Regions from separate parts of the Thauera sp. WH-1 genome, predicted to be linked through region 2. Evidence: predicted binding sites of a transcription regulator. Region 2 holds the regulator's gene; the other holds the start of a gene.

Region 1 (8,527 bases), on a different contig from region 2:
CGAATCCGGCAGCCGTGTCGAAGACCGCTACTGGGAGCAGCAGATCACCACGGTCCTCGACGAAGCCCTCGCCGACAACGAGGAAGAGGCGCTCAACGCTGCGCTCGACCACCTCTACAGCAGCGAGCCGCGCGCCTACGACGAACTCGCCGACCATATCGAATCGCGCGCCGAATGCGCGGCCGGCGCGGCCAACACGCACGACGTCGTCCTCATCGCCGCCCCGGTGATGGCCTGGTCGCGCTACCGCATCCCCGCCACCAGCGTTCCGCCCGCGGTGCTTGCCAACCTTCGCGTGCACCTGCAGGCGCACGTGCTCGCCAAAGGCGCGCGCCTGTCGGTGGCCGACTTCCTGTTCAGCCCCGACCAGCTGCCGCAGGGTTACTGTGCCACCGCCGAATTCGCCAAGGTCATCGGCGGCGCCGCCCTCGACAACCTCGATCTCCACATCGACACCGAGGGCATGCCCGAGACCGCCCAGTTCCTGTCCGACACGCGCTACCTGCTCGCCGCCGTCGCCGTTCCGCGCGGCAGCGCGCTGTTCCGCTGGCAGGAGACCGACGGCAGCCGAGACAGCGCGCGCGAGCAATGGCGCACCCAGGGCGGCGCCTGTCTGGCGCCGCTGTTGCCCGGCTGCGCCATCGAGCTGGTGCTGCCTGAAGCCTATTTCGCCGCCAGCCGTGCCGCCGACAAGGACAGCCGCCCCTACTCGGTACGGGCCTCGGTCGCCTTCCTCGCGACCACGCTCGAGACCCCGGCCGCCAACCTGCGCGCCGTGATCGCCCCGTTCTGGGACCGCAACCTCGAGGAATACCGCATCGGCTTCACCGTGCGCGGGCGCGAGGACATCGTCCATGGGGTGGTGTGGCCGCTGCTCGGCGCCGAGGACGAAACCACCGACTGCACTGCCCAGATCGATGCCGTGCTGCGCGAATCGGGCATCGCCGACATCGTGCACCTCGACCATCAGTTCCCGCTGGAGTACTGCGACGACTGCGGCGCGCCGCTCTACCCCTCGCCCGAGGGTGAAGTGGTGCACGCCGAGATGCCCGAGGAACAATCGGACCAGATGCCGCGTCATCTGCACTGATACGCCGCAAACGCCACTCACACACCCCCGCGGAGAACCGCATGAGCGAGAAGATCGACAGGACCGAAGCCCAGTGGCGCGCCGAACTCACCGACATGCAATACCACGTCACCCGCGAGAAGGGCACCGAGCGCGCCTTCACCGGCGAATACTGGAACGTGTGGGACAAGGGCGCCTACAACTGCGTCTGTTGTGGCGCCCCGCTGTTCCGCTCCGAGCATAAGTTCGACGCCGGCTGCGGCTGGCCCAGCTTCTGGACCGCCGCCGAACCCGACAACGTCGCCACCGCGGTGGACCGCAGCCACTACATGGTCCGCACCGAGGTCCTGTGCCAGCACTGCGGCGCCCATCTCGGCCACGTCTTCGAGGACGGCCCTCAGCCCACCGGATTGCGCTACTGCATCAACTCGGCCTCGATCAAGCTCGAGAAGGATGCCGACTAACAGGCAGGTCTGATTCGACCTTGCGCCTGAAATGCCGCGGCACCCAGCCACAAAAAAACCCGCGCCAGCCTCACGGCCGCGCGGGTTTCCTGTCAGCTGAAAACAGCGCTTACACGCGTTCCCACACCGTGGTGATGCCCTGGCCGCCGCCGATGCACATGGTGGCGACGCCGTAACGGCCATTGGTGCGGATCAGCTCGTGCAGCAGCTTGGTGATGATCACGCCGCCGGTCGCGCCCACCGGGTGGCCGAGCGAGATGGCGCCGCCGTTGGGGTTGACCTTGGCGGTGTCGAGCTCGAGCCCGCGGTTCACCGCGATCGACTGCGCGGCGAAGGCTTCGTTGGACTCGATCACGTCGATCTGATCCAGCTTCAGGCCGGCGCGCTGCAGGGCAAGCTTGGTGGCCGGGATCGGACCTTCGCCCATGATCTCGTTGGGCACACCGGCGATCGCGTATGACACCAGGCGGGCGATCGGCTTCTGGCCGGCGGCAGCGGCCTTGGCGGCATCGGCCATCACCAGGAAGGCGGCGGCGTCATTGATGCCCGAGGCGTTGCCGGCGGTCACCGAACCATCCTTCTTGAAGGCCGGCTTCATCTTGCCCAGCGCTTCCAGGGTGGTCATGCGCGGATGCTCGTCGGTCTCGAACACCACGGTGCCCTTGCGGGTTTCGAAGCTGATCGGGACGATCTGGCTCTTGAAGCGGCCATCGGCGATCGCCGCGGCGGCGCGCTTCTGCGACTCGAGCGCGAAGGCGTCCTGCTCTTCACGCGAGATGCCCCACTTGGTGCACAGGTTCTCGGCGGTGATGCCCATGTGGCCGACGCCGAAGGGGTCGGTGAGCACCGCGACCATCGCGTCGATGGCCTTGGTGTCGCCCATGCGGGCACCGCTGCGCAGTGCCGGCAGCAGGTAGGCACCGCGCGACATCACCTCGACACCGCCGCCGATGGCGTAGTCGGCGTCGCCCAGCATGATGGCCTGGGCGGCGTTGACGATGGCCTGCTGGGCCGAGCCGCACAGGCGGTTGACCGCGAACGCCACCGAGTCGGTCGACATACCGGCGTTGACCGTCGCCACACGTGCCACATACGCATAGCGGGAGTCGGTCGGAATGCAGTTGCCGACGGCCGCGAACTGCACCGCCTTGGGATCGACGCCCGCGCGCGCGAACGCTTCCTTCGCCACCACCGCACCCAGTTCGGACGGCTCCATGTCCTTCAGCGAGCCGCCAAAACCCCCCACGGCGGAACGAACAGCACTCAGAACAACGACTTCACGATTTGCCATAACCCACTCCCTCTTTTTGAATTCAAACGTACTACCTGCCAACCCACCCGGCTGCGCCGAGCAACACCAGCAGGAACAGACACACGAGTAATGCCCGCCAAAGCAGGCCTACCGTGCTTTGCAGGTGGTCGACGCCCGCCTCGCTTCCCAGCCCCATCTCGGGCCGATCGACGATCACACCGGACTCATGGACCGGCATGCCGAGCCTCACTCCCAGCGCGCCCCCACCACTCGCAATCAGTATAGCCGACGACTTGTCCGACCACAGCACGGCCTGCGAGCGCCAGCAATAAACACCATCCTCGAAGTTGCCCATCACGGCATAGACCGTCGCCGTGATGCGAACGGGCACCCAGTCGAGCGCCTCGAAGGCGCGCTGGGCGAAGCGGCCGAAATCGCCAGCGCCAGGCTCGCCGCCCGTGCTTCGCGCACCCCACTCATCGTGCAGATAGCGCGCCAGCCGATACAGGACGGCACCGCTCGGTCCCGGCAGGATCGAGAACCAGAACACCACGCCAAACACGTTACGGTGGGCCGCCACGAGCGCCTGCTCGATCGACAGGCGCGCAATCTCACTCGGGCTTGCCTCGTCGTAGCGCCCGCCGCGCCAGGCCGCCAGCAGCGTGCGAGCACGTTCGAGTTCGCCCATGCGCAGCGCAAGGTGAATCTCGGTGAAATGATGACTTTCGTGGCGAAAGCCCATGCACAGGTACAGCGCCCCGATGTTGCAGGCAAAGGCGAACACCGGGTGCAGTTCCCACGCCAGCCAGTACGCGACCGCCGTGCCCAGGGTGCCCAGCCCCGCCAGCAGCAACCAGGCAAGCCGCCCGCTGGCGCGGCTACCGTCGTCCAAGCGCCTGGCAATGCCCTCCGCCACACGCCCCAAGGGTGCCAACACCCGCCACCGCCCGGGGAGCGCGCGCACGTGCTCGAGCAGCAGAGCGAGGATCAGCGCAAGAAGCGTCATGCGAAACGGGACAGGCGGTAGCTCAAGCGAAGGGAAGTCACGCCCGATCGGCGTGAAAATTCGAGTCGTGAAGATATCACAAAGCCACCCCTTGCCCCGCCTCGCCTCATGCGCTACGCCCGCCCTCCGCCCTCAGCACCCGGTACAGCGACATGATGATCCCCGCCGTCGCCCCCCAGATGAAGTAGCCTTCGTACGGCATGGCATGGAAACGCCGCAAGCGCCCCTCGTGCATGATGCTGTGCTCCTCGTGGTTCGCCGGATCGAGGAAGTGTGACAGCGGCACCTCGAAGGCCTCGGCCACCTCGAAGGCGTCGAGCTTGAGCGCAAAGGGAGGATGCACCAGCCCCACCACGGGCGTCACCCTGAAGCCGGTGCCGGTCAGGTAGTCGGGCAGCGCACCAAGCAGCTCGACATGGCGACTCTGCAGGCCGATCTCCTCCTCCGTCTCGCGCAAGGCAGTCTCGACGGCCGATGCATCGCCTTTCTCCACCCGACCGCCAGGAAAGCTGATCTGGCCAGGGTGGTGGTGGAGGTGCTCAGTGCGCTTGGTGAGGAGGACCGAAGCATGATCGGCGCGCACGACCAACGGCACGAGGACCGCGGCCGGAATCGGGGCGCGCTGCATCATCAGCCCGCCCCAGTCGGCATTTGGCTCTACGCCCCCCTGGGAGCACCGAAGCCGCTCACGCAGAAGGGAGATCTCCGATCCAACGGGGGAGTGCGACAAAACATCAATCCTCGAAGCAGGGTAAACGGACTAACAGCCCACGAACGCCGCATCTTCATCCACGGCAGCAATGTGACATCGATGCATCAAGACGAGACGGATGATCACTGATGGCCGCGAATGTTCCGCAGGTGATCGAAACCCGCACCCGGGCGCACCGTTGATCCGGCCCGGCCTCGCTCGGGAACTCCGCTTCGCTCACGCCCAGATATCGATCACCCCACCCGCCGTGCTCCCCACGGCCGCGGGCGGACGGGGGATGGCCTGCACGAGTTGCATAGCGCTCTCGGCCTGAATGTCGATCGCCTTCTTCAGCACCTCGACCGACACCTCCTGCTGGAGTTGCGCCTGGCTGTTGGCGGTGACGGCGGCGGCGATGGCACTTGCATCCATGATGGACTTCCTCTTGCTGCAGATGGATGGCGCCACAAAGGCGCCCCTGCAAGGCATAACGGTGAATGCACGACAAACTTGAATGACCGCCCGCCAGGCTCGCATTGGGGAAACGAATGGGTTCACCTGATGGCTGCCGAAAGGCTGGGCCTGCAGCGCTTGTTCTGCGTCACTCACCCGCCGCGTCGCAGCCGGTACGGCCCTATGCGGCCTGTGCGCGGCCCGCCCGGATCAGCTCACGGGTGGCCTACGCCGTCGGCTGGCAAGCCCGGCGAAGGCGCTCGGCGAGTTCAGTCCCTGAAGTTCCCGTACTGCAGCGGAAAGTCCGTGATCTGCTTCTTGACCAGCGCGATGGCCTCCTGCAGCACGTCGCGCTTGGCGCCGGAGACGCGCACGGCGTCGCCCTGGATCGCGGCCTGGACCTTCATCTTGCTGTCCTTCAACAGCTTGACGATCTTCTTGGCCAGATCCTGGTCGACGCCGACGCGCACCTTCACTTCCTGCTTGACCTTGTTGCCGGAGATCTTCTGCACGTCGCCGTAGTCCAGGCACCGGACGTCGACGTTCTTCTTGGTCATCTCGGGCAGCAGGATGGTCTTGATCTGGTCGAGCTGGAAGTCGCTGTCACCGTAGATCGTCAGCAGCTTGTCGGCGTGCTCGATCTTGGCGCTGGTGCCCTTGAAGTCGTGGCGGCCGTCGACCTTGCGGTTGGCCTGCTCGACGGCGTTGCGCAGCGCAGGCTGGTCGACCTCGGACATGATGTCGAAAGACGGCATGGCTTCCCTCCCCCGCGCTCAGCCGTAGTGGCAGATGTAGTGGTAAGGCTCGCCGACGACCTCGATGTCGAAGCTCGAGTTGCCCGGCACACTGAAGGATTCGCCGGCGCCGTAGGTCGTCCACTCACCGGGCGGGCCATCGGCGCCCTTCATGCGCACGCGGCAGCTGCCGGCCACGCCCTCCATGATCTCGGGAGCGCCGGTGCCGAAGGTGAGCGCGGCCGGCAGGATGACGCCGACCGACTTCCTGGTGCCATCGGCAAACTGGATCGCGTGGCTGACGCACCTGCCGTCGAAATAGACGTTGGCCTGGGTGGTGACGGTGACGCCGTCGAAGGTGGTGGTGATGCCCATGGGTTGCAGATTCCTTATTCGATTCCGAGCAGCTTCTGGATGACGCCCTTGGCAATGAAGCCGACCACGCCCACGCCCAGGCCGAGGAACATCCACAGCATGCCGTAGCGGCCGGCCTTGGACTCCTTGCCCAGGTTCCAGATGATGAACATCATGAACGCAATGAGCGCGGACAGGCCGAGCTTGAGCGAAATGTCCTCGAACTCGGCAAAGGTGAGCCCGAAGAGGAAGACTTCATTGTCCATTACGGCGTGTCCGGCCCCCGCTTAGCCGCGCTTGGCCCGGGCGTTGGCGGCGATGCGCATGCGCAGCGCGTTGAGGCGGATGAAGCCGTGGGCATCCTTCTGATTGTAGGCGCCAGCGTCGTCCTCGAAGGTGGCGATGGTCGGGTCGAACAGCGAGTCGGTCTTGGAGTCGCGGCCGGTGACGATGACATTGCCCTTGTAGAGCTTGAGGCGCACCCAGCCATTGACGGTCTGCTGGGTGTGGTCGATCAGCGCCTGAATCGCCTGGCGCTCGGGGCTCCACCAGTAGCCGTTGTAGATCATGCTGGCATAGCGCGGCATGAGGTCGTCCTTGAGGTGGGCGACTTCGCGGTCGAGCGTGATCGATTCGATGGCGCGGTGTGCGCGCAGCAGAATGGTACCGCCCGGGGTCTCGTAGCAGCCGCGGCTCTTCATGCCGACGTAGCGGTTTTCGACCAGGTCGAGGCGGCCGATGCCGTGCTTGCCGCCGAGCTCGTTCAACTTGGCGAGCAGCTCGTGCGCCTTCATGCGGGCGCCGTTGATGGCGACGAGGTCACCCTGCTCGAACTCGAGGTCGACGTATTCGGCCGCGTCGGGCGCGGCCTCGGGCGACACGGTCCAGCGCCACATGGATTCCTCGGCCTCGGCGGCGGGGTTCTCGAGGTGGCGGCCTTCGAAGGAGATGTGCAGCATATTGGCGTCCATCGAGTAGGGCGAGCCGCCTTGCTTGTGCTTCATCTCGATGGGGATGCCGTGCTTCTCGGCGTAGGCGAGCAGCTTCTCGCGCGACAGCAGGTCCCACTCGCGCCACGGGGCGATGACCTTCACGCCCGGCATCAGCGCGTAGTAACCGAGCTCGAAGCGGACCTGGTCGTTGCCCTTGCCGGTGGCGCCGTGCGAGACGGCGTCGGCGCCGGTAGCGCGCGCGATCTCGATCTGGCGCTTGGCGATCAGCGGACGGGCGATCGAGGTGCCGAGCAGGTATTCGCCTTCGTAGATGGTGTTGGCGCGGAACATCGGGAAGACGAAGTCGCGCACGAACTCCTCGCGCAGGTCGTCGATGAAGATGTTCTCGGGCTTGATGCCGAACTTGAGCGCCTTGGTGCGCGCGGGTTCGAGCTCCTCGCCCTGGCCGAGATCGGCGGTGAAGGTGACCACTTCGCACTGGTAGGTGTCCTGCAGCCACTTCAGGATGACCGAAGTGTCCAGCCCGCCCGAGTAGGCGAGCACTACTTTATTGACGTCGCTCATGCTGTTTTCCTGTTTCCTGCTGTGTTGCCGGCGCGCACGCCCGTGCATGCCGTGAGTATTGGGTAGATCAGAATTCGATGCGGCCGAGCATCAGGTATTCCATCAGCGCCTTCTGCGCGTGCAGGCGGTTCTCGGCCTCGTCCCACACCACCGACTGCGGCCCATCCATGACCTCGGCGGTGACTTCCTCGCCGCGGTGCGCCGGCAGGCAGTGCATGAAGACCGCGTCCTTGTGCGCCACGGACATCATCTCGGCATCCACGCACCAGTCGGCGAAGGCCTTCATGCGCTCCTCGTTCTCGGCCTCGAAGCCCATCGAGGTCCACACGTCGGTGGTCACCAGGTCGGCTCCGCGGCAGGCGTCCATCGGGTCGGCGAACTGCTCGAAGTTGTCGGTGCCGTACAGGCCGGCGCGCTCGGGCTCGACCTCGTAGCCGGGGGGCGTGGACACATGCACATTGAAGTCCAGCACCTCGGCGGCCTGCAGCCAGGTGTTGCACATGTTGTTGCTGTCGCCGATCCACGCCACCGTCTTGCCCTGGATCGAGCCGCGGTGCTCGATGTAGGTGAAGATGTCGGCCAGGATCTGGCACGGGTGGTATTCGTTGGTGAGGCCGTTGATGACCGGCACGCGCGAGTTGGCGGCGAAGCGCTCGACGATGTCCTGCTCGAAGGTGCGGATCATCACCAGGTCGCTCATGCGCGAGATGACCTGGCCGGCGTCCTCCACCGGCTCGCCGCGACCGAGCTGCGAGTCACGCGTGTTGAGGTAGATCGCCGAGCCACCGAGCTGGTGCATGCCGGCCTCGAAGGACAGCCGCGTGCGGGTGCTGGCCTTCTCGAAGATCATCACCAGCGTGCGGTCGAACAGCGGGTGGTAGGGCTCGTAGCGCTTGAACTTGTCCTTGATCCACTTGGCGCGCGCGAACACGTAGTCGTATTCGTCGCGGGTGAAATCCTTGAACTGGAGATAGTGCTTGATCGAAG
Region 2 (8,527 bases):
AGACGAAGGCGACACGCTGGCGGCCGCCACCGGCGCCGACCAGCCCCCGCCCCCTGCCCCACCCGCCGACCCGGAGCCCGAACCCGAGGACGACGGCACGCTGGCGCTCGACCGCTATGCCGAGCGCGCCTATCTCGCCTACGCGATGAGCGTGGTGAAATCGCGCGCGCTGCCGCAGGTCGAGGACGGCCTGAAGCCGGTGCAGCGCCGCATCCTGTACGCGATGAACGAGATGCGGCTGTCGTCCACCTCCAAGCACGTGAAGTCGGCGCGGGTGGTCGGCGACGTGATCGGCAAGTACCACCCGCATGGCGACACCAGCGTCTACGACGCCATGGTGCGGGTGGCGCAGGACTTCTCGCTGCGCTATCCGCTGGTCGACGGCCAGGGCAATTTCGGCTCGCGCGACGGCGACTCGGCCGCGGCGATGCGCTACACCGAGTGCCGCCTGACCCCGATCGCCGAGCTGCTGCTGGCCGAGATCGACCGCGGCACGGTGGATTTCATCCCCAACTACGACGGCGCCTTCGAGGAGCCGCAGCTGCTGCCCGCGCGCCTGCCCTTCGTGCTGTTGAACGGCGCCTCGGGCATCGCGGTGGGCATGGCGACCGAGATCCCGCCGCACAACCTGCGCGAGGTGGCCGAGGCCACCTGCCACCTGATCCGCCACCCCGAGGCCACGCTCGAGGACGTGCTCGGCATCATTCCCGGCCCCGACTTCCCCGGCGGCGGCCAGCTCATTTCCCCGCCCGAGACGATCCGCGAGGCCTACGCATCGGGCCGCGGCAGCCTGCGCCTGCGCGCGCGCTGGAAGATCGAGGAGCTCGCCCGCGGCCAGTGGCGCGCGATCGTCGACGAGCTGCCGCACGGCGTCTCCGCCGCGCAGGTGCTGTCCGAGATCGAGACCCTGACCAACCCGCAGCCGCGCGCGGGCAAGAAGGAAGTCTCGCAGGAGCAGAAGAACCTCAAGCAGCTGGTGCTCGGCGTGCTCGACACCGTGCGCGACGAGTCCAGCGACAAGGCGCCGGTGCGCATCGTGCTGGAGCCCAAGTCCAGCCGTCAGAACCGCGACGAGTTCATGGCGGTGCTGCTCGCCCACACCAGCCTGGAGACCTCGGCCTCGGCCAACATGACCATGATCGGGCGCGATGGCCGGCCGCAGCAGAAGAACCTGGTGCAGATCCTGCGCGAGTGGATCGACTTCCGCTACGTGACGGTCGAGCGCCGCACCCGCCACCGCCTGGACGAGGTCGACCGCCGCATCCACATCCTCGAGGGCCGCATGATCGCCTTCCTCCACATCGAGGAAGTGATCCGCGTGATCCGCGAGTCGGACGAGCCCAAGCCGGCGCTGATCGCCGCCTTCGGGCTGTCGGAGATCCAGGCCGAGGACATCCTCGAGATCCGCCTGCGCCAGCTCGCACGGCTGGAAGGTTTCAGGATCGAGAAGGAGCTCGCCGAACTGAAGGACGAGCGCGCCGGCCTGCAGCACCTTCTCGACAGCCGCGCGGCGATGACCAAGCTCCTCCTCAAGGAGATCCAGGACGACGCGAAGAAGTACGGCGACGACCGCCGCACCCTGGTCGAGGCCGTGGCCGCAGTCGCGCCGGCGGAGATCTCGGTGCCGGACGAGCCGGTCACCGTGATCGTGTCGAAGAACGGCTGGGTGCGCTCGCGCCAGGGCCATGGCATCGACCCCGCGGGCATCACCTACAAGGCCGGCGATTTCGGCTTCGCGGTGATCGAGACGCGCACCACCTGGCCGCTGATCGTCATCGACAGCAACGGCCGCGCCTACACGGTGAAGGTGTCCGACCTGCCCGGCGGGCGCGGTGACGGCGCGCCGATCACCACCCTGGTCGAGTTCCAGGACGGCGGCAAGCTCGCGCAGGTCGTCACCGACACCCCGGACTCCGTGTATTTCTTCGCCAACAGCGGCGGCTACGGCTTCCTGTGCGGCGTCGCGGACGCCACCAGCCGCCAGCGCGCCGGCAAGGCCTTCATGAGCCTGGAGAAGGGCGAGAAGGTGCTGACACCGGCCAAGGTATTCGGCGACTGGATCGCCGCGGCGTCCGAGAACGGCCGCCTGCTCGTCTTCCCGCGGCCGGAAATGAAGACCCAGAGCGGCGGTCGCGGCGTGATCGTGATGGCGCTCGACGAAGGCGAGAGCCTCGCTGCGGTCGCCGTCCCCGCCGATGATGCGGTGCTGACGGTGGAAGGCACGGGCCGCGGCGGCAAGGCGGTGGCGATCGAGCTCAAACCCGCCCAGCGCGAGCCGCTGCGTCACCGCCGCGCGCGCAAGGGCGCGCCACTCACGCCCAGGATCAAGCCCGAGCGCATGCGCTGACGCATCGCGCGCCCGTGGGCGCGCAGGCTGCGCCTGCAGGTCGCTGCGGGAACGCCGCGCCTCCTCAACCTTCTGCTGAAGCCGGGGGCGGAAGAGGCAGGATGGAGCGGATCGGATCGTCCGCCGGGATGGAGGTCGGCCCAGCGGGCGCAGTGTCCGCGGCGCGCGACTCGATCAGGATGGTGACGCGCCGGTTGCGCCCCCGCCCCTCCTCGCTGGCGTTGTCCGCCACGGGGCGCTGGTCGGCATAGCCGGCAGCCGTGAGGCGATCGGCGCGCACACCGTTGTCGATGAAGAGGCGCGCCACGGTCGACGCGCGCACGGCGGACAGCTCCCAGTTCGACGGGAAGCGGAAGGTGCTGATCGGCAGCGCGTCGGTATGCCCCTCGACCGTGATCGGGAACTCGGCCGGCGCCAGCACCTCGGCCACCGCCTGCAGGGCGGCCACCGCAGGCGGGCCCAGACTGGCCTCGCCCGGCGAGAACAGCAGGCTGGCATTGATCTCGACGCTGACTCCGAACGCGCCCTCGGTGACATTGACCTGTCCCGCCTGCGTCAGCGGCGACAGCACGCGCCGGATCTCGTCGGCCATGTTGCGCATGCGCTGCGCGGTCGCGCGCCGGCGCGACTCGGCCTCTTCATCGATCGCAGGCGTCGCGGGCGGGGTGATCGGCCGCGGCGGCGTCACCACCGTAACCGGCGGCAGCACGATCTGCTCGCCACTGTCGTTGATGGTGACGTTGCGAAAGGCCTGCACCAGCGAGTCGGACAGCACGCGGTACTTGCCCTCGTTGATCGAGGACAGGGAGTACATCACGACGAAAAAGGCGAACAGCAGCGTGATGAAGTCGGCATAGGACACGAGCCAGCGCTCGTGGTTGTCGTGTTCCTCGTCGAGCTTGCGCCTGCGCCGCATGATCTGCCCTTTGCTGGTCTCTCGCGCGTCGGCCTGCGCTCAGACCACGTAGCCCTGCATGCGGCTGGCGATGATGCGCGGATTGTCGCCGTTGGCGATGCCCACCAGCCCGTCGACGAACATCTCGCGCTGCGTGGTCAGCGTGATGATGTGGGCGGCGAGCTTCTTCGCGATCGGCAGGAAGACGAGGTTGGCAAAGCCGACGCCGTAGATCGTGGCGACGAAGGCGACTGCAATGCCGGCGCCGAGCCGCGACGGGTCGGACAGGTTCTCCATGACATGGATGAGACCCATCACCGCCCCCAGGATGCCGATCGTTGGCGCATAGCCGCCTGCGGCCTCCCAGATCCGCGCCGACTGGCGCATCTGGTTCTCCCACACGCCGATCTCCACCTCCAGCACCTCGCGCAGCCGGTTGGGCTCGACGCCATCGACGAGCAGCTGCAGCCCCTTGCGCATGAACGGGTCGGGCAGCGCATCGATCTGGTTCTCCAGCGTGAGCAAGCCTTCCTTGCGCGCCACATGGCTCCAGTTCTCGACCTGGTCGATGACGCCCTGGGAGTTCATCGCCGGCGGCACGAACACCCAGCGCGCCATGCGCATGCCGTCTACGAAGGTGCGCAGCGGGCTCTGCAGCATCACCGCCCCGAGCGTGCCCCCCACCACGATGAGGAAGGCCGTGGGCTGCACCAGCGAGGAGATGTGGCCGCCTTCGAGCACCTGGCCGATGACGATGGCCGCAATGCCCAGGGTGAGGCCGACGAGGCTGATCTTATCCATGACGAGCGCCAGGCGCGGGCCTTGCCTTCATGTCAGTTGGGTGCCGAACTCTTGGGCGGGCGTCCGCGCCGGCGCGCCGGCGGCACCACCGTGCCGCCCTCGAACAGGCCGGCACGCAGGCGCGCCACCGCCTGGCTGTGCAGTTGGCACACGCGTGACTCGGTGACGCCGAGCACCTCGCCGATCTCGCGCAGGTTGAGCTCCTCGTCGTAGTACAAGGCCATCACCATCTGCTCGCGCTCGGGCAGGGAGCCGATCGCCGCCACCAGCCGCTGGCGCATGTCGGCGTCCTCGAGCAGGTCGAGCGGGTTCGCGCCCTCCTGCACCAGATGGCGCTCGAGATAGTCGTCGTCCTCGTCGCGGTTGAAATCTTCGAGATAGACGAGCTGGTGGCCGCGCGCCTCGTGCAGCATGTGCTGGTACTCCCCCAGCGCCACGCCGAGCGCCTCGGCGAGTTCGGTCTCCGAGGGCTGACGGCCGAAGCGCTGCTCGAGGGCGTGGATTGCCGCCTCGATGCGCCGCATGTCGCGGCGCAGGCTGCGTGGCAGCCAGTCGTTCTCGCGCAGGCCGTCGAGCATCGCACCGCGGATGCGCTGCACCGCATAGGTCTCGAACTGCGCGCCCAGGCCCTCCTCGTACCGACCGAGGGCATCGAGCAGGCCCATCAATCCGTTCTGGATGAGGTCATCCACGTCCACACTGGCCGGCAGCTTGGCCATGAGCTGAAAGGCGATGCGCTTGACCAGCGGGGCGTAGGCTTCAACGAGGTTGCTCTTGTCGAGCGTGCCGTTCGCGTCATACATCCATTCGACCTGTATCTTCTGGCGACGCGAGCCGGTGCTCGCGCTGGCTCCGGGAATCGGAGTGCGCGATTTTCCCGCACCGGGGCCGGGATTACCAGCGGGATAATTCACGCCCCTGTCACGACTCATGGGCGCGGCGCCCGTGGCGCGCGGGCGATGGCATCGATTCGCCGCATGAAGGCGGCGCCCACATCACGCCCGGCGGACCGCAGTGGCTGCTGCAGGGCAGAGGCGATGTCGTCGCGCTCGAGCTCGCCCAGCCAGGCCAGTGGTACGCCGACATGGCGGCGCACGAGGGCCTCCAGGCTGGCGAAGAAGGCCTGCGCGTCGGCCCGCCCGCGCGCCCGGCACACCGCGACATGGACCGAGCCCGCCCCGGCCGCGGCCAGTCCCTTGATCGTCTGGTAGGCCTCGGTCGCGCCACTCGCGCTGGCTTCGGCCAGCACCAGCCGACGTGGCGCCGCATGGACGAAGGGCGAGGGCTGGGCGGCGCCCTCGCAGGCGCTGTGGATCAGCACGAAACCGGCGTGCCTGTGCAGGAGGCGCAAGGCCTCGACCAGGCAGGCGCGGCGCGCATCGTCGAGCAGGGGCAAGGCGAGCGCGGCGGCTGCGGCCGGTACCCGGCCGAGCAGCCCCGGCGCCGGCTGCAGCACATTGCCAAGCGTGGTATGGCCGTCGAGCAGCTGCAGCAGATCCACCCCGGTGCCGACGCCCAGTGCCTCGCCCAGCGCCTCGTCGCCCTGGGCTTCGTCGAGGATCAGCACCCGCTCTGCGCGACCGGCGATGCGGTGGGCGGCCAGCACGGCGTTACGACCACGGTGACGGCCGCAGGCATACAGCGCCACCACCAGCGGCGGCGCCCGGCGGAACAGGCGCCGCAGGCCTGCGGCCTGGTCTTCGCGTCCGTCGAGCATGTCAGGCTCCCGCGCCGGCCGCGGCCAGCAACATGCCGGCCTCGTCGCCGCTCAGGTGCCAGGGCGACTCGCCCGCGTGCTCGCGCAGCGCGCGATGCAGCAAGTAGGCACGATTGGGCAGGTGCAGATCCTCGGGCACGCGCTGGCCGTTGGTCAGGTAACGGATGTCGAGGGCATGGCGCACGGCGACGTCGAGCGCCGGCGCCAGAGCAGCGGCCTCGTCGACCTTGGTGAAGATGCAGCCGGCCAGATCCGGCCCCGCGTAGGCCCGAACCACATCGTCGAGCGTGTCGCCGCGCGCCGTGGCATTGAGCAGCAGCAGGCGACGCACGTCACCGGCGCCGGCGAGCATGGCCGCCTGCTCGCCGACCAGCCGGTCGCGCTGGCTCATGCCCATGGTGTCGATCAGCACCATGTGCTTGTTGCGCAGGCTGCCCAGGGTCTGGCGCAGGTCGGCGGCGTCGCGCACCGAGAACACCGGCACGCCGAGGATGCGGCCATAGATGCGCAGCTGTTCCTGGGCGCCGATGCGGTAGCCGTCGGTGGTGATCAGCGCCAGCTTGCCCGCCCCGTGGCGCACCACGCAACGCGCGGCGAGCTTGGCCGTGGTGGTGGTCTTGCCCACCCCGGTGGGCCCGACCAGCGCGTACACGCCACCGCGGTCGAGCAGGTCCTCGTCCGAGGCGCAGGCACGCATCATGCTGTCGAGGGCGCTGCCCACCGCCTCGCGCGCCTCGGTGCGGCTCGCTTCCTCGGCCACCGCCTCGGCCAGCTTGCGCGCGACCAGTGCGGAGAAACCGGCCTCGAGCAATTCGCCCAGCATCGCCGCCCGTGCCGGTGCGTGGCGGCGGGTCTCGCCCCAGGCGAAGCCGGCGAGCTGGCGCTCGATCATGCCGCGAATACCCGACAACTCGGCCATCAGGCGGGCATTGGTCTCCTGCAGCTCGCGCATGCGCGCGCTGCCGAACTCGTCGGCGGCCGCAACCGGATTCGCGCGCCCGGAGAACACCGCCGGCCCGCCCGCCGCCATGGGCTCGCGGCGCGCGCCCGACACCGCCGTGCGCAACTCGGCGTCGCGACCGCGCATCGCATAGTCGGCGGTCTCGATGCGCGGCGGGTTGAAGGGACGCACCACCGGCCCGGGCACGGCAGCAGCGGCCGGACGCGCCAGGTTGCGTGCTGCGCTCGCCGCCAGCGCCGACAGGCTGACCTGGAAATCGCTGTCGCCGGCGGTGCTCGTCGGCCCGCCGGCAAAGGCATCCGGCACCGCGGCCTGCGACACCGGCCGTGCGGCTTCAGGACGCGGCGCCGTCGGCACGGCCTGGCCGGCCGCCCGCGCGTTGACGGCTGCGCGGTTGGCGGCCTGCAGCGCCCCCACCGCCTCACCCGGTAGGGCGAGGATCTCGACCCCGCCCTCGACCGCACGGTTCGACAGCACGATCGCATCGGGACCGAGCGCCTCCTTGAGCGCACGCAGCGCTTCGCGGGCGGTGGGGGCAAAGTAGCGTTTGACGTTCATGGCGATTCTCCCGGCGGTCACGATCGACCCCTGCTTGATGAGAATTATCGCCACCGGCCGTCAATTGCCTGGAGCCGAATAACGCGCCTTTACCCCGCCTATTCGCCCCTTCTGCTGCGACCGACCGACAGCCCGCGCCGCGCCCCCTCCCCTGGTCCTCAGCCCTGCGCGCCCACCATCGCGGTGACCCGGATGGTGCGCGTCTCGGGCACTTCGGAATTGGAGATCACCTTCAAACTCGGCACCGCGCGGCGCAGGAAGCGCGACAGCAGCATGCGCAGCTGCGAGGGCACGAGCAACACCGGCGGCAGGCCGATGTCCTCCTGGCGCTGGGCGATCTGCGCAGTCTGGCGCAGCAAGGTGTCGGCCAGGCCGGGCTCGATCGCCCCGCCCTCGCCGCCCGCGCTCATCGCCTGCAGCAGGATGCGCTCCAGGCCTGGCTCGAGCGCCATCACCTGGACCTCGGCATTGCCCGGGAACAGGCTCTGGATGATCGCGCGCCCGAGCGCCTCGCGCACCTTGGTGGTGAGCTGCACCGGGTCCTGCGTGCGCGGCGCATGCTCGGCGAGCACCTCGATGATGCTGCGCATGTCGCGGATGTTGACGCCCTCTTCGAGCAGCGTCTGCAGCACCCGCTGCACCGTGCCGATCGGCAGCATCTTGGGCACGAGGTCCTCGACGAGCTTGGGCGACTCCTTGCCGACATGGTCGAGCAAGGCCTGCGTCTCCTGGCGGCCGAGGAGCTCGGCGGCATGGTTGAGGATGACGTGATTGAGATGGGTCGCCACCACCGTGCTGGCATCGACCACGGTGTAGCCGAGCGCGTGGGCCTGCTCGCGCTGGCTGGCGTCGATCCACACCGCCGGCAGGCCGAAGGCCGGATCGGTGGTCTCGCGACCGGCGAGCGGCCCCGCCACGCGTCCCGGATTGATGGCGAGGAACTGGCCCGGGTAGGCCTCGCCGCCGCCGATCTCCACCCCCTTGAGGGCGATCCGGTAGGCGTTGGGCTTGAGCTCGAGGTTGTCGCGGATGTGCACCGGCGAGGACAGGAAGCCCACCTCCTGCGCGAACTTCTTGCGCAGGCCGCGGATGCGCTTGAGCAGCTCGCCGTCCTGGCCCTTGTCGACCATCGGGATCAGGCGATAGCCGACTTCCAGCCCGAGGACATCGACCTGCGACACGTCGTTCCAGCTTGCTTCGAGCGCATCGGCGGGGGGCACGGCCGCTGGCGCCTCGGCCTCGGGCGGC

What was found. The regulator FliA, encoded in region 2, starts transcription of late flagellar genes. The targets are predictions, from matches to a motif close to CTAAAGTTNNNNNNNNNNNNGCCGNTA.
Region 1: ACMV5O_RS05010 (YjfB family protein) is a predicted target of FliA. The motif match lies at 4,971-4,997, and genes of this name have one in related genera.

The regions. Positions count from the first base shown of each region.
Region 1 is NZ_JBLQGP010000003.1:152,576-161,102, reverse strand. It holds gene ACMV5O_RS05035 (DUF2863 family protein) at 1-1,090, shown strand, start outside; gene msrB (peptide-methionine (R)-S-oxide reductase MsrB) at 1,132-1,533, shown strand; gene ACMV5O_RS05025 (acetyl-CoA C-acyltransferase family protein) at 1,643-2,824, opposite strand; gene ACMV5O_RS05020 (CobD/CbiB family protein) at 2,856-3,791, opposite strand; gene ACMV5O_RS05015 (CoA pyrophosphatase) at 3,898-4,422, opposite strand; gene ACMV5O_RS05010 (YjfB family protein) at 4,720-4,914, opposite strand; gene ACMV5O_RS05005 (YajQ family cyclic di-GMP-binding protein) at 5,205-5,690, opposite strand; gene ACMV5O_RS05000 (pyrimidine/purine nucleoside phosphorylase) at 5,709-6,044, opposite strand; gene ACMV5O_RS04995 (DUF2788 domain-containing protein) at 6,059-6,289, opposite strand; gene ACMV5O_RS04990 (argininosuccinate synthase) at 6,311-7,540, opposite strand; gene argF (ornithine carbamoyltransferase) at 7,608-8,527, opposite strand, start outside.
Region 2 is NZ_JBLQGP010000013.1:45,771-54,297, forward strand. It holds gene parC (DNA topoisomerase IV subunit A) at 1-2,347, shown strand, start outside; gene motD (flagellar motor protein MotD) at 2,412-3,263, opposite strand; gene ACMV5O_RS13580 (flagellar motor protein) at 3,303-4,043, opposite strand; gene ACMV5O_RS13585 (RNA polymerase sigma factor FliA) at 4,076-4,846, opposite strand; gene ACMV5O_RS13590 (MinD/ParA family ATP-binding protein) at 4,972-5,760, opposite strand; gene flhF (flagellar biosynthesis protein FlhF) at 5,762-7,279, opposite strand; gene flhA (flagellar biosynthesis protein FlhA) at 7,438-8,527, opposite strand, start outside.